Persicobacter psychrovividus: one gene and its partner. The protein of the gene in region 1 binds, or shares a complex with, the protein of each later gene. Links are inferred from orthologs where the notes say so. Each region holds a gene or a part of one and is shown on either strand. Other genes may lie near its edges. The genes, in order: trxB and trxA.

What was found.
Region 2: the proteins of trxB (region 1) and trxA are in contact, whole or in part, in a crystal structure (PDB 1F6M), measured with the Escherichia coli proteins. The link is inferred for Persicobacter psychrovividus from one-to-one orthologs.

The regions. Positions count from the first base shown.
Region 1 is NZ_AP025292.1:1,138,361-1,148,128, forward strand. What follows is about bases 1-2,900. They hold trxB (thioredoxin-disulfide reductase), read left to right. Parts: upstream 1-922; coding sequence 923-1,879; downstream 1,880-2,900. Other genes in these bases: AABK40_RS05165 (sigma-70 family RNA polymerase sigma factor), read left to right, coding at 1-798; AABK40_RS05175 (peptidoglycan DD-metalloendopeptidase family protein), read left to right, coding at 1,903-2,900. Also shown: more of AABK40_RS05175, read left to right, coding at 2,901-2,913; bacillithiol biosynthesis deacetylase BshB1, read left to right, coding at 2,913-3,641; AABK40_RS05185 (hypothetical protein), read right to left, coding at 3,707-4,318; pflA (pyruvate formate-lyase-activating protein), read right to left, coding at 4,473-5,243; pflB (formate C-acetyltransferase), read right to left, coding at 5,363-7,615; AABK40_RS05200 (formate/nitrite transporter family protein), read right to left, coding at 7,651-8,508; AABK40_RS05205 (hypothetical protein), read left to right, coding at 8,969-9,511; AABK40_RS05210 (hypothetical protein), read left to right, coding at 9,564-9,768.
Region 2 is NZ_AP025292.1:3,024,415-3,030,723, forward strand. What follows is about bases 3,402-6,309. They hold trxA (thioredoxin), read left to right. Parts: upstream 3,402-4,649; coding sequence 4,650-4,970; downstream 4,971-6,309. Other genes in these bases: AABK40_RS13060 (hypothetical protein), read right to left, coding at 3,402-3,582; AABK40_RS13065 (RNA polymerase sigma factor), read right to left, coding at 3,569-4,144; AABK40_RS13075 (DUF1349 domain-containing protein), read right to left, coding at 5,394-6,038; AABK40_RS13080 (malate dehydrogenase), read right to left, coding at 6,104-6,309. Outside these bases: AABK40_RS13045 (YeiH family protein), read right to left, coding at 1-381; AABK40_RS13050 (LysR substrate-binding domain-containing protein), read right to left, coding at 481-1,365; AABK40_RS13055 (hypothetical protein), read right to left, coding at 1,640-2,800; more of AABK40_RS13060, read right to left, coding at 2,821-3,401. UniProt on the Escherichia coli protein: Participates in various redox reactions through the reversible oxidation of its active center dithiol to a disulfide and catalyzes dithiol-disulfide exchange reactions.

The DNA of each region.
Region 1 (9,768 bases):
CAGGAAATTGGTAAGGTAGACTTATTGACCCCAGAGGAGGAGGTTACGTTAGCTAAGCGTATTCGTGAAGGAGATCAAATGGCATTGGAGAAATTAACCAAAGCCAATCTTCGTTTCGTAGTATCGGTAGCTAAACAATACCAAAATCAAGGCTTGTCTTTAGGTGATTTGATTAATGAAGGAAACCTTGGTTTGATTAAAGCCGCACAGCGCTTTGATGAAACTCGTGGTTTCAAATTTATCTCCTACGCAGTATGGTGGATCAGACAGTCGATTCTGCAAGCTTTGGCAGAGCAGTCTCGTATCGTCCGTTTACCTTTGAACCGTGTTGGGTCCCTAAACAAAATTTCTAAAACATTCTCTGAATTGGAGCAACGTTTCGAGCGTGAGCCTTCTCCAGAAGAATTGGCGGAAGTTTTGGATGTCAATACCTCTGAGGTGGTTGATACACTGAAAATCTCGGGTCGTCATGTATCTGTTGATGCACCTTTCGTTCAAGGGGAAGAAAACAGCCTGTTGGATGTATTGGAAAATGATACAGAAGATACTCCTGACTCAGAATTGATCAGTGATTCTTTGCGCCGCGAGGTACAACGAGCACTTTCTACACTTACGCAACGTGAGGCAGATGTTATTTCTCTTTACTTCGGATTGAATGGCGAGCAAGCCATGACCTTGGAAGAAATCGGGGAGAAATTCAACCTGACACGTGAGCGTGTGCGTCAGATTAAAGAAAAAGCGATTCGTCGTTTAAGACATACTTCGAGAAGCAAAGCACTTAAACCTTATTTAGGTTAATATCGCTTATAGCATATCAAAATATTCAATGTTAAAAGGTCTCTATAGAGACCTTTTTTTTGTAGAATTCTTCCGATATTTGAGCCATTGAAATGCTTATAATAAAAAACTAAATTATATCAACATGACTACAGAATCTATTGATGTTTTAATCATCGGATCAGGACCTGCAGGTTACACTGCCGCTATTTATGCTTCAAGAGCTGGTTTGCAGCCCGTAATGTATCAGGGAATTCAGCCTGGTGGTCAATTGACGATCACTAATGATGTGGAGAACTTTCCTGGCTACCCAGAAGGAATCAATGGCCCAACGATGATGATGGATTTCATGAGTCAGGCACAACGATTCGGAACAGATATCCGCACAGGTATTGCTACATCTGTGGACTTTTCTTCTTACCCTCATAAAGTGGTTATTGATGAATCACATGAGATTACCGCTAAGTCGGTCATCATCTCTACAGGTGCTTCGGCGAAATGGCTGGGATTGCCTTCTGAGGATGAATACAATGGACGTGGGGTATCTGCCTGTGCTGTTTGTGATGGATTCTTCTACCGTGGGCAAGATGTTGCCGTAGTTGGTGGCGGTGATACTGCTGCTGAAGAAGCGACCTATTTATCCAAATTGGCCAACAAAGTCTATTTGATTGTTCGCCGTGATGAAATGCGCGCATCGAAAATTATGCAAGCTCGTGTAGATAAAACACCAAATATTGAAGTGCTTTGGAACTCTTCAACTGACGAGGTTTTAGGGAATGAAGAAGGTGTTACAGGGGTTAGATTGATCAATAATGTAACGAAAGAAAAATCTGAAATTGAGGTTTCAGGATTTTTTGTTGCTATTGGTCATAAACCGAATACCGATATCTTCAAAAACTATGTTAATACTGATGAGGCTGGTTACATTATCACCGAAGCAGGAACATCCAAAACGAATGTAGAGGGCGTATTTGCCGCAGGTGATGCACAGGATAAACTATACCGTCAGGCAGTTACTGCTGCGGGTAGTGGATGTATGGCAGCCTTGGATGCTGAACGTTTCTTGGCAGAAAAAGAGATGGAACTTACACCAGAAAAATAAGCGTGAAAAGAAGTTATTTAATCATGATTTTTGCCATTGCAGTCGCTATGCCTGCAATGGCTCAAAAATCCCAAAAGCACTCTTTTTGGGATTTTTTTAAGTTCAAAAAGAAGCATAAAGTAGAGACGGTCTATATTCCCGATTCTGTACTGAATGCTACGTGGAAAGATGAGGCTTATCAAAAAGAAATGGAGGATCTTGATGATTTCTCCTACGTGTTTGATTCTCTCGAACTTGCTGAATTACAAAAACCTTTGCCTTCCCGTTTTGATTACGACGAGGAATGCCGTACCCACATCGGATCAGTTGAAATTCCATGTTTTTTCTTAGAGAGTCAGGACTTCTTTTCTTCCTGGTCAACAGTAAATCTAAACCCGTATCAGTACGATGGAACCAAGTTCCGCGATACTTTGGAGTTACCGTTGTATGATGAAAGGCACCCCTATGTGTCTCCTATAGCTAAGAAAACGCACATCACTTCCAATTTTGGGATGCGTCGCTATCGTTGGCATTATGGTACCGATTTGAAGGTGCAGACAGGTGATACCATCGTATCCGCTTTTGATGGAGTGGTGCGTATGGCAAAATATGATCGCCGCGGATATGGCTATTATGTATTGGTGCGTCACTCCAATGGCTTAGAGACCCTTTATGGCCACCTCTCCAAACGTCTGGTTGTTCCAGGTCAGGAAGTAAAGGCTGGCGAGGTAATCGGGCTGGGTGGAAGCACAGGGCGTTCATCGGGTTCTCATTTGCATTTTGAGATCAGGTATAGAGGAATGCCCATAGACCCCATGACAGTGGTAGATATTGATCAGCAGTTGCAGCTCAAATACAGGATTATGGAAGTGACCCCTCAAACCTTTGCCTATCTGAAAGAGGTTCGTAAGGTTGTACACCATCGGATTCGTCGAGGTGATACATTGAGTCATATTGCGAGAAGGTACCATACTTCTGTTACAAAAATTTGCAGACTCAACGGAATGAAACGAAGTAGCGTACTTAGAGTCGGAAAAACAATTCGAGTTAGATAATGAAACTGGATATATTAGTATTGGCCGCACATCCTGACGATGCAGAACTTTCCTGCTCAGGAACGATTGTAAAACACATTCGCGCGGGTAAATCCGTAGGGATTGTTGATTTTACAAGAGGAGAGTTGGGTACGCGGGGTAGCGCAGAAATACGAGACCGTGAGGCCCGCGCTTCAGCGGAGATTATGGGGCTGGCAGTTCGGGAGAACCTTCAATTTGCTGACGGCTTTTTTACCAACGATCAGGCCCATCAGATGGAAGTTATCCGTATGCTGAGAAAATACAAGCCTGAAGTGGTGTTTTGTAACGCGAAGGAAGACCGTCACCCTGATCATCAGAAAGGTGGCGAGCTGGCAACCGTGTCCTGTTTTCTTGCGGGCTTAAAGAAGATAGAAACTTTTGATGAAGGGCATACGCAGGAAGCATGGCGCCCCAAGGCTGTATATCAGTATATTCAGAGTAATTACATTGCTCCTGATTTTGTGGTGGATTGCTCAGAGGTATGGGATGTGAAAATGGCGGCAGTAAAGGCATTTTCCTCTCAGTTTTTCACGGGCGATACCGCTGACGGTAATGCCGAAGACCAAACCTTTATTTCTACGCCTGCTTTTGTAGAGTTCCTCAATGCCCGAGGGCGTGAGTATGGTCAACATATTGGTGTGCAATATGCTGAAGGTTTTACCACCACTCGATTAATGGGGGTGGATGATGTTTTTGACTTGATTTGATCTTAGTCTGAAAATATCAACATAAAAAAAGAGCGACTTTCTGAGGTAGATTGTCGCTCTTTTTTTTAGTATCCTCTTACGGATAATTGTATCATTTCAAGCTTTCGGCTATCCACGACACCTATTTTTTTCTTGTTGGCTGTCAGTACATCAAAAGCGTGTCCTTTAGGAATTAGCGTGTTAATCACCCCTTCCTGGTTGGTTTCCATTTTTCGGCTTTTTCCTGAGTTCTGCTCTTTCAGAAATACGGGTTGGTGACTGATTTTATTGTTGGCTTCATCAAAGACCGTCATTTTGAGCACCGCACTGTTGCTGGTTGGCATCAGTTGGCCGTCATTGTAAAACGGAAGCTGAATAGCGGTAAAGTACCGTTGATTTTCTTTTTTTGGAAGGCTGACCTTTTCAATTTTGTTGGACAGCTCGGTGCTAATCCAATAATGGCCTCCTGTGGGTACCTTTCCGATTACCACGCCTCGGGCATCTGCTTGCATGCTGTATACCTCATGGGTGTGAAGATGCTCCAGTTTAATAGCGCCACTGTAAGGCTGATCTTTTAGATTGTGGAAAGTTATTTGGATCACACTTTCGGAGGCGGTGGGGGTGAGCTCCTGTGCCTTTAATGCAAAAGGAATTAGGCTTAGGAGAATATAGGCTAAAATGGGTAGGCGTTTTTTCATCTTGTTACTATTATTCGGTTTGTATTTTTATTAAGTGATTTTTGTCGAAATGGTTGGGCGAATCACTTAATAAATAATTCTTCGCTAAGTTATATATTTTAACAGAAACACAAAATAAAAGGACGGCCATAAATTGACCGTCCCTAAATTATATTTATTTCACTTTAACTTCCTTGAAGTACTTTCTTAGAATATCAGCAGCTTGTTGAGTTTCTGCTTCGGTAGGGGGCTCTACGCCCTCCAATTCATATTTCCATCCCATTACTTCCCACTTGTTTACGCCTAATTTGTGGTAAGGAATAAGCTCAATTTTTTCAATGCTTTTATAGTCTTTGAAGTGCTGACCAAGCGCCTCAATATGCTCTGGTTGATCTGACCAGCCTGGGACCAATACGTATCTTAGCCAGAGTGTTTTTCCTGTTTCTTCTCGATATTCTGCGAGTTTCAGGGTGGTGAGGTTGGATGCTCCCGTTAATTTTTTGTGCCACTCATTGTCAAAGTGCTTCACGTCGAGCATAACGGTATCCGTCTCTTCCAGTAATTCTTTGGTGTGTTGATCTAAAACACGGCCGTTGGTGTCGAGGCAGGTGTTAATCCCTTCTTCGTGCAACAGCTTAAATAATTCAAGGATTCGAGACCTTTGTAGTAATGGCTCACCTCCTGAGATTGTTACCCCTCCGATGCCCCTGAAGTATGACTTCATGTTTTTAGCACGTCGGATAATTTCTTTTAGTTCAATGAACTTACCTCCTTTTACATCGATCGTGTCAGGGTTTTGGCAGTATAGGCAACGGAACTGGCAGCCTTGTGCAAAAATGACCAATCGAATACCTGGCCCGTCATGCGTTCCAAAAGATTCAATGGAATGAATACGTAATTCATGACTTTCTACGTTGAGGTGGGAGGCGTCTTGTTCTGGAAGCATGTTGTTTGTGTTTTATTGGTAATTGATGCTAAATATCAAAAAAAAGGCGCTCGAAGAAAAGAGCGCCTTTAATAATTTGCAAATCTTCAAATTAACCGAAGCTAATTAAAAGAAGTGTATTACATGTTCTCGTGGAAAGTACGAGCGATAACTTCTAATTGGTGTGCTTTAGACAAACGAACGAAGTTTACAGCGTAACCAGAAACACGAATAGTCAATTGAGGATATTCTTCTGGGTTTTCGTAAGCGTCCATCAAAGTTTCACGGTTCAATACGTTTACGTTCAAGTGGTGAGCCATTTCAGCTTCAGTTTCACCGTTGAAGTAACCGTCCATCATGTTCACCAAGTTTACGATTTGATCCTTACGATCAGCACCCAAAGCTTTAGGAACAATAGAGAATGTGTTAGAGATACCGTCTTGAGCATCATTGTAGTCCAATTTAGCTACAGAGTTCAATGAAGCAACAGCACCTGTTTTGTCACGTCCGTGCATTGGGTTAGCACCTGGAGCGAAAGCTTCACCAGCTTTACGGCCATCAGGAGTAGCACCCGTTTTCTTACCGTACATTACGTTTGAAGTAATGGTCAACAATGACATTGTTGGAACCGCGTTACGGTAAGTTTTATGTTTCTTCAATTGCTCGAAGAAGTAGTGTGTGATCTCTTTAGCGATTGTATCTACAGATTCGATATCGTTACCGAACTCAGGATATTCACCTTCAGTTTTGAAATCAACAGCCAAACCTTGCTCGTTACGAACAGCAGTTACTTTAGCATTTTTAATCGCAGACAATGAATCGGCGATGATAGAAATACCAGCAGCACCGTAAGCCATATCGATACCTGGCTCAGTGTCCAAGAATGCAAATTGTGCTTTTTCGTAGTAGTAGTGATCGTGAGTGTAGTGGATGATGTTCATCGACTTCACATATACACGAGCAACTTCGTCCATCGCTTTCTTGAAACGATCCATTACTTCGTCGTAGTTCAATACGTCAGAAGTCAATGGCTCGATACCTTCGATACAAGTTACACCGTCTTTTTCTTCACGACCGCCGTTGATAGCCAACAACAATGTCTTAGGAAGGTTAGTACGTGCACCAAAGAACTGGATACGCTTACCGATAGTTTGTTGAGATACACAACAAGCGATACCGTAATCATCAGATCCGCGGTTTGGACGCATCAAGTCATCATTTTCGTACTGTACAGATGAAGTATCGATAGATACCTGAGCACAGAATTCTTTGAAACCTTGAGGCAATGCTTCAGACCAAAGTACAGTCAAGTTTGGCTCAGGAGATGGTCCCAAGTTGTACAATGTCTGCAAGAAACGGAATGAAGATTTTGTTACTTTAGTACGGCCGTCGTTGAATTGACCACCAATAGACTCAGTTACCCATGTTGGGTCACCACCGAAGATCTCATCGTAAGCACCTGGACGCAAGTGACGAACCATACGCAATTTCATTACGAAGTGGTCAACGATCTCTTGTGCACCTGACTCATCCAAAGTACCGTCAGCCAAATCTTTCTCGAAGAAGATGTCCAAGAAAGAAGAAACGTTACCCAAAGACATTGCAGCACCATCTTGTTCTTTGATGGCTGCCAAGTAAGCGAAGTATACCCACTGAGTAGCTTCTTTTGCAGTAGTTGCAGGAGCAGATACGTCGAAACCGTAGAATCCAGCCAATACCTCGATGTCTTTCAATGCATTGATTTGCATTGTAACTTCTTGGCGAAGACGCACTTGGTGAGCGATATCCTCTCCAGATACTTCAATAGCGTTGAAATCAGCTGTTTTAGCTGCAATCAAAGCAGTAGTACCATATAAAGCCAAACGACGGTAGTCACCAATTATACGACCACGTGCGTAGTTATCTGGCAAACCAGTCAATACACCCTTAGAACGGAATGTACGGATCTCTTTGTCATAAGCGTTAAATACCGCTTGGTTGTGATCAGTAACATATTTAAAGATCTCAGTTACCTGAGGATCAACAGTCATTCCACGCTCTTTAACAGCGTTTTCAACCACGCGGTATCCACCGTAAGGCTTCATCGCGCGCTTTAGCAATTCGTCAGTCTGAAGACCTACGATTTGCTCTTCACCCTCAATAATGTACCCAGCTTTGTGGCTTGTAGTAGAAGAGATTGTATGCGTATCGATGTCACGACATCCGTCATTCGCACGCTCTTCTTTCATACCTGCTGCACAAGCTTCCCAAAGTTTTTTGGTTGCTTCTGTTGGACCAGCAAGGAATGAGGCATCTCCTTCATAAGGAGTGATATTCAATTCTACGAAGCTTTTTGGATCAATTGTAGTAGACCAAGCACCTTCTTTAAAGCCGAGTTTTTTAACTTCTGCCATTTCTAAGGAATTTATATTTAAAAGGTATTTTTAAATTATTTGTTAAGCAGCTCTCCAGTTTCAGTAACTACAGAGTCTGACTTGTTTTCGTTTTGATCAACATTTTTCAGGTAAATGTACCAGTAGGCTAATCCCACAAATACAAATCCGCCGACAATGTTGCCTAATGTTGCTACAATCAGGTTATTTCCGATGAACTGTCCCCAAGTGATTGGAGCGCCACAGAAAATCGCTGCAGGTATAATATACATATTTGCAACGCAGTGTTCAAACCCAAAGGTGACAAATGTCATCACTGGAAGCCAAATACAAAAGATCTTGCTGAAAGTATCCTTTGCAGAGTAAGCCATCCAGGCAGCCATACAAACCATCCAGTTTGCGCCAACGGCTTTTACAAATGTTACCCAAAGGTGTGCTTCATTTGCCTGACTTGGTAGTGTTCCTACTTTGTGTTCCGCAATATGAAACATATAAGTAAGTGCTGCACCATGGAAGAATCCGATTTCTTTAGTAAAGAACCAAGCGACCAAGACTCCGCCGACAATGTTTCCTGCATAAACCAATCCCCATACTCTTAACACCGGAAGGAAGCTGGTTTGTTTTCGGAAAAACGGAATCGGCATTGCTGCACATGCACTGGTGAAGATTTCTCCGCCACCAATCATACACATGATGAATCCTACTGGGAAGGTACAACCAAGGATGAAACTTTTCATTCCTGGATCCAAACTTGGGGATCCGCCAGCAATTTGGATTGCAAGCATAAACCCTAATGCGATGAATGCGCCTCCAATAATTGATAATAAAAACAAACGCCCTGTTGAGTGTCCATTTTTTTCGTAAGCTGAATCGCTGAATACTTTAGCGATTTCTTTTGGTTTTAAAAGTGCCATATAATAGTAAAACGTAAATTTTTCAGCGGAGGGTTAGGGTTTTTGTGTTTTTTTCGCTGTTGATTACAATACAAATGTGAAAGCTTTTTTTTTATTTAAACATGACCGATGTTAGCATTAAACCAAATCTTTATCATGTTTTAAGGCTTTTTAGGCCGTTTTTGAGGTTTATTTCAAGTTTTTCACTCTTTGCGTCTTTTTTTGTAATCTTTTTAATTCTTATAAAATGAAATGTCTTTTTTGTTAATAGCGAAAATTCGCTGATAACGAATAAGATCAAGCGATGAGGGTTTGATTATCGTTCAATGTGCTTATCAAATAAATAGAATTTGGATAAACACTTATTTTTTTTGTTTAAAAACATGAAATAACCGTCATTGTATAGGAGAAAAGCATAAAGCATTTAATTTTTAATTATATTTACTCCGAAATACAACCTTATATTAACCTAATGAAGTGTATGAGATTCTTTACTATGTTCTTCCTGCTGCTGATAGGAGCAACTTCGATCAGCCTCGGGCAAACCTTACGACCTGGAAAAGGAGTTGGGGAGTTAACCCTGGGGATGACCATTGATGATGTGACCTGGATTTTGGGCTTTGAGGGGAAGCGCATCAGTTATGATGATTATCTTACCGCCTCGGTACAGTCGAATCCAAAATCCTTACCAGAAACCAAGATTGATTTTGATTATTGTCTGGACTATGTTTTTATCATGACATTGCCTGTGGAGAAAATTTTCATGAAGGATGATAAAGTCGTCATGATTCAATTAAGTAGCTTTCCTGATTACAACAAAATTCTGTGTGAAGATATTGAGACCGACAATGGAGTACGCTTCTTTGAGGATGCATCGGTGCTTGATCAGCACTTTAAGAAGGGAACTGCGGGCCCGTCAGCATTGCACAGCAATTTGTCCAATATTTTTTATTATAACGAAGGTATCGCCTTCGGTTTAGAAAAGGACAAGATTCGTGCCATGTACATTTTCGATCCTCAATAGTTTTGGTCCATTTTTAATCGAAAATCGACTACTCCAATTAATTCAAAGACCTATGAATATTTTTAGTAAGCCTATTATTCTCGCCTTCTTCATAGGCGCTATCCTTGCCTTTTCCTGTGAATCCGCAGAAAAAGAAAAAGCGGGCAAGGTGAAAGTTGCCAAAACACAGACCGAGCGATTGACGACCATCGCTGATGCCATTCCGGCGCCGTCGGTCATTCCGCAGATGGTTAAATCTACGGGTGTAGCCTATCAGT
Region 2 (6,309 bases), 1.9 Mb from region 1 along the record:
GGCGCTACCTCCACAAATGGCCGTTCCACAGGCAATCAATAAACCTGCTTCTTTTTCGAGTTTAAAAACCTTTGTAAAGATTAAACCAAGCACGAGTGTTACGCTGATGGTAATGGCTGTTATGCCAAATCCTTCCCCTCCAATAGCCATGGCTTCTTTGAACGACATCCCAAAGCCCATACCTACAATTGCGGTATTAAGCAGTATTTTAGTCCATTTATGCGATTTGGCCTGATAAGAGGTACTGACAAAATTAGACAGCAGCATGCCGAGAATCAGTGCGATAAAAGGGCTGCAGATGGGTGAAAGGCAAAACAAGCCGACCACCCACCAAAGGATTTTTTTCTGATCAGGCTTAGCCGCTATTGTTAATGTGTTCATGTATTCTTCTTTTGATTCCTGTGTCGAAGCGACATTACAAAAGAAGAAAAAAGGCATGAATAAAAGTTATGCTAAATCTTTATTCAAAATAACCACAGGTTATGACTTTAAAAAGCGAAGGAAGAGTCCGCCTAAATCCGAGAGTGCCTGTTGCCCATGTTGTACCAAAAAAAGCGGGCGTTTGATATGCCATTGTTTGGCGTCTATTATTTCCAACCGATGCAGCAACTCATCTTCAATAGCACACTGCGGTAAAAATGCGCAAACATCTGTATGGCGTAAATAAGACTTGATGGCCTCTGTACTGCCCAACATCATTTGAATGTTCATCTGATTCAACCGCACGCCCTTATTTTGCAGATAATGCTCAATAACAACCAACGTACCAGAGCCTGTTTCCCTGAATACAAAAGGCATTTTCGGCAATGCCTCAAGCCCTTTGGCCTCCCATTGTTTTTTCCATTGGCTCCCTTTTCTGCAGACCATCAGCAGGTCGTCCTGCCACAGGTCATCATATTTCAGTCCGTGGTGAAAAGTATCTCCCTCAGACAGCCCAAAATCCACCTGATTTTGCCTGACCAGGTTTTCCACCTCCGTTGTATTGCCACTTTCAAGGTGAATAATTATTTCAGGATGCTGCGCCTTAAATTCAGAAAGGTATTTTGGCAAAATATATTGTGCAATGGTGGTACTGGCCGCTATCCGAAGTGTTCCGCTATACGATCCTTTAAACTCCTGCATGGCAAAATCCATTTGCGCATACTTTTGCATAATGCCCATCACATGCTCATGCAGCCGCTCGCCAGCCGCAGTCAGCTGTATCTCATTCCCACGACGGATAAATAACGGTATGCCCCAATGTTCCTCCAGGGCTTTAATATGTTTGGAAATTGCAGGCTGACTCACAAAAAGGGCATGTGCTGCCGCGGTAAAGCTTTTCAGCCTAACCACCATTTCAAAAACTTGTAATCGGAAATCGAACATAAATAACGAAGCGGCTTGTTTCTCTCAAAAGTAAAAAAGCCATGCAAGGAACATGGCTTCTTTAAGGATAAATTATTTCAGCAATCGTAAGAATCCTTCAGTCACTAAAGCCACAACGCTCAATATTTACACAATAGTTTTGTCCCCACGATTAATTTTTACACCAATCCGTTCTGTTTGGAGCGAATTCAGTAGTCATCTGCCTAAACTTCGGATAGAAGATCAGACGATCATGGAGGGCTGTGGCGCTATGCTAAGAATAACAACAATTCGTTTATCTGATCTGGAAAGTTACCCCTATGGTGAAAGCATTCAGCTCAGGTGCATGATCTTTCTGAAAGATCGGGTTCAGGTCGTAAGCCACAAAGAACTGGCTGTCTTCCCAACCCAACTGCGCACGGAGACCGTAGCGCAGGTTTTCAAGATAAAAATCCTTATGACTTTTCGGCTTATTGGTAGAGCCGTCCACTTTTTGCTTTACTTTGGTGTGCGCCCCTATTCGGTAACCGCCATAAACCCCTGCACCAATACTTAACCCACGATAGCGAGGACCAATTTTAAAAGTCGGAATAAACGAAGCGTTAATGTAAGGCACCGTCAGTTTAGATTTGATAGAACTGATATTTGGCGCCGTTTCATGAACAAATTCCAGCTCGTCAGGCCCTTTGACCAACCGAACAGTAGCATCCTGAAACTTGAAGTTATACCATGAAATGCTGGTGGAAAAATCAAACCCAAAATGGTTGCCAAGCATCAGCATATAACCTCCTCCAAGCCCCACATACCACGACCCCCACGGTCTTACGTTATAAGGTTGATTTCCACTGACCGTCTTGCCATCTTCCAGCCAGTTGTTTCCGCCGAAATCTATCAGGCCATAGCCATAAGAGCGACGTTTGGCGGGCTTATCACGGTACTTTTTATTAATCTCCATCTTGTATTTCTCGCCCCAATAAATGCCCATGCCTTCGTCATTATCAAAGCGCATCGCTCCTTGGGCCTCAAGATCCTTGTTCATCTCAGAATCCTTTCCGTAATGGATAATCAACCGTTTCTTCTCTTTCACAGGCTGTTTCTGATATTTCTTCCCGCGCTTTCTGAAAGCCTCATCGGAATGATCTTCAAGCGGTGCATCGAAAGGCTCAAGGGTATTTTCAGCCCTCAGATAAGTGTCATCAGTCTTTTTAATCACCAGTTTCTCCTTTTTGACCGAGTCTGCCGCCACGTCCATATCTTGCAGAATCTGATTGACGTCAAGTACTTTCAGCTCTTTCAAGGCCTCTTTATCATTGGCGATGATCAAGATTTTCGCCCCTTTATTGGTTTCCACCTTGAGGGTGTCGGTTACTGGTGAGGTGCCTGAGGCCAGGGCCTGCACCGAAAAATAAACACAGCAAATGAGGCAAAATACGATTTTGCGATATTGATTGTCCATGAGTATGAATTATAAGGTTGTTATCTTCTTCTAAGTTTTGAAAATTGTTTGGCGATAAATTGCTCGCCGTCCTGACGTTGGTTCCACTTCTTTTCCAAAAAGCCTTTCACTTTGTCGATCGGTTTTTCTTCGGAAGGAATATAGGTGATCGTCACCGCTACACCACTCCGCTGATCGGGCAAGCTTTCCTCCATCGCCAAAAGTGACTCGTCTGACGCTGCCGCAGGTGCCGCAATCACTTTTTCCACCTCTTCCAATGCCACTTCAGTATGCATTTCAATTTTTACAGGTTCAGGCGCAGCCATCGCGAGGGTCTGAACAGGAAGGGCCTTTACCACAGCCCGTTCCTTCACGGGCGTTGGCCTTGCTTTCGCTATTTTCGGTGCCCTGTGTTGCGGTCGCTTGTGTGCCTTCTTTGGCACTGCTGCCGCAATTTCCGTGGCTCCACGGCTCGGCGTGGTGGTTTCTGCCTTCGAAATGTTGGTCGCCAAGGCTGAAACATCAGGCTTAATCAGCTGGTGCTTCTGCTCCACCTTGGTGTCCTCCACCTGCTGGCTCAGCATCGGCACCTGCCGCAGCACCGTTCTTAATGATAAATAATAGCCCCCGCCAACAAAACTCAGCAACAGCAATAAACTTGCTGCCACCCGCCAGTAAGGCATGCCCCTTCTCGAGGAAGACTTTTGCTGAAGCCCCATAGCAATTTGGCTCCATGCCTCAGCAGAAGGTGGGGTTTCGTGCTGGGATAATTTATCCTTGAATTCTTGATCAAAAATTTCCATTTCCCTTTATTTCAATTTTTTCCAATGCTTTTATTTGTTGCTGAAGCAGTTGTCGTGCACGGCTCAGCTGTGACTTTGAGGTATTGATACTGATCTCAAGTTGGTCAGCGATTTCCTGATGACTAAAGCCCTCTATGGCATACAGGTTAAAAACCGTTCGGTAACCTGTAGGCAACTGCTCAATAAGCATCATCAGTTCATCCGCTTGCAGGTCACTGTCTGCTTGCAAAGGGGCTTCATGGGATGCTTCTTCCACCTCCACAAAAAGCACCGCTCGCTTTTCCTTTCTCAGGTACATCAGGCATTCGTTCACCATAATTTTGCGAATCCATGCCTGCAGCTTCCCTTCACCACTAAAAGAATCAATACACTCGAACACCTTCAGAAACCCCTGTACCATGACGCTTTCCGCCTCCTGAGCATCCGCCACATAGCGTCGGCAAACCGACAGCATCTGCGGGGCCACTTGCTCATAGAGCAATCGCTGCTGCTGAGGGTCGCCCTTTCGGCAGCCCTCCAAGAGGCGATCCTCTTTAGATTTTGGCTTAAAACGTAAAAACATGGGGTAAATGATATAGCATAAATTTCAGGATGTTCACCTACATGATGATCGCAGGGGGCAAATGGTTGCATGAAGATTTGAAAAAAAATCTCCCGCTCAAAAGAACAACAACAAAACCCTGTAAAAGAGTGAATTACCCCCGAAAAAACTTTTTCAAAAACAAAGATAGGGAATTCAGCAGTTGAAAAGCAGCTTGCTGAGGCTTAAAAAAATCTCTGATTGAAAAGCCTTATAGACTCATTAGCAAAGAGTATAAAATAAAATTTATTTTGTAATTTAGAATGACAATATTTGGGGTATCAAATTACAATTAACCGCCTGCGTGGTTTGTAAGGCCTAATGTCATCTATAACTGACAGAAAGGCAGGCTTTTGAGCTTGGTCTGATTTATGACTACAAAACACGTAAATGCCTGTTAGCTGACAATCCCTTTGGGCGTGTTCAGCGTACATTTGATTATCTAAAGCATTTAAAATCTAATACATAAAAAATTAATTTTACTACTATGGGTAAAGCTATTGAAATTACCGACGCAAACTTCCAAGAAATCATCAACAGCGACACGCCAGTATTGGTTGACTTTTGGGCTGAATGGTGTGGACCATGTAAAATGATTGGGCCAGTAGTTGAGGAATTGGCGGGTGAGTACGAAGGTAAAGCAGTAATCGGTAAAATGGATGTTGATGCTAACCCATCTACTCCAGGACAATTCGGTATTCGTTCTATCCCAACTTTGTTGGTATTCAAAAATGGCGAAGTTGTAGACAAGCAAGTTGGTGTTGCAGCCAAAACAGCTTTAGCGGCTAAATTGGACGCTCAGCTGTAAGCTACCGTCGATATAAAACACTGAAACCACGCTTTTGGGCGTGGTTTTTTTTGTGTCCTGATTTTCGATCCGCAGATAAATTGGGTTGGTGTTTTAGACCATGATTACCTTGATTTACAGGATTACCATGATTTTTTATTTTGCATAAACCTACCCTATCGCGAGAGTCCCTCTCGTGATAGCAAATCATAAGACCTATCAGGGGCTATTGCATAACCGTAATTTAAAATTGCCCTACAAAACTTTATTCTATTTGGTGCGGGCGATCCCACGTGTTCGCCCGAAACTAACGTTATAATGATTGTTTCGGTCAGATACACGGGTCTGACCCTACCAAAACGAAATATTATTTGATGATATAAACTACAATCAAGTTGCGCGACAGCCCCCTACGAAATGGAAATCTGTGGTTAAAAAAACATCCTACTGATGATCCTTCAGCCATTCCAGCCGGCGCTCATCTGCGAGATGCTTCACCTTGAAATCCTTGAAAGTTGCCTCAAATCCATCACCATCAGGGCTTGCGGCCATCATTCCAACCTTAACAGGCACCTGCTCGGGCAAATAGGAGAGGCCAGCCATGGCATAGTTTTTACCGTCCGTAGAATAGAAAATTTCCACCCCATCTCGGCGACGCGTTGCTTTAATCCAAATGGCATCTGGTTTTTCCTTGAGGGCGGTTACTCCCCAGCTGCTGACACCATTGGTGGTCACTACACTGAAATGATAAACCCCATCAACGTATTCAATGCCCGTTTTAATCCAGTGCTTTTCATCTACCCGCAACATCAAGCCCATTTGGTCATAGCGGGATTTATAAGCCCCCTCAATCTTTACCGAAGTTTCAAACTCTCCTCCCCGAAGGGTATATAAAAATGGGCCATCGTCAACGGTAAAGCCATAATGGGTTTTTACCCAATAATCTGACTGCGGAGTAACCTGCATTTTCAACTCCTGATTTTTGATGCTCCACTGAGCAGGTTCATTGAACCACTGCATATGGTTCAGATCCTGCGCAAATGCCTGCTGAGCACAAAGCATTCCTAAGGCTAAAACAATCTTCTTCATGCTGCAAAAGTAAAAAAGCCCACCACAATGGGTGAGCTTTATCAATTTATTTTTTTAAGCTAAAATTAAGCTTCCTGTGTCAAAAGACCATTGGTTTTCTTCACGCCTTCCGCTGAAGCAGTCAATTTTGCTTTTTCGTCTTCATTCAAAGCAACCTCTACGATTTGCTCGATACCGTTTTTACCGATAATTACCGGAACACCGATACAAAGGTCAGAAAGACCATACTCGCCATCCAACAATGCTGAACAAGGGAACATTTTCTTAGAAT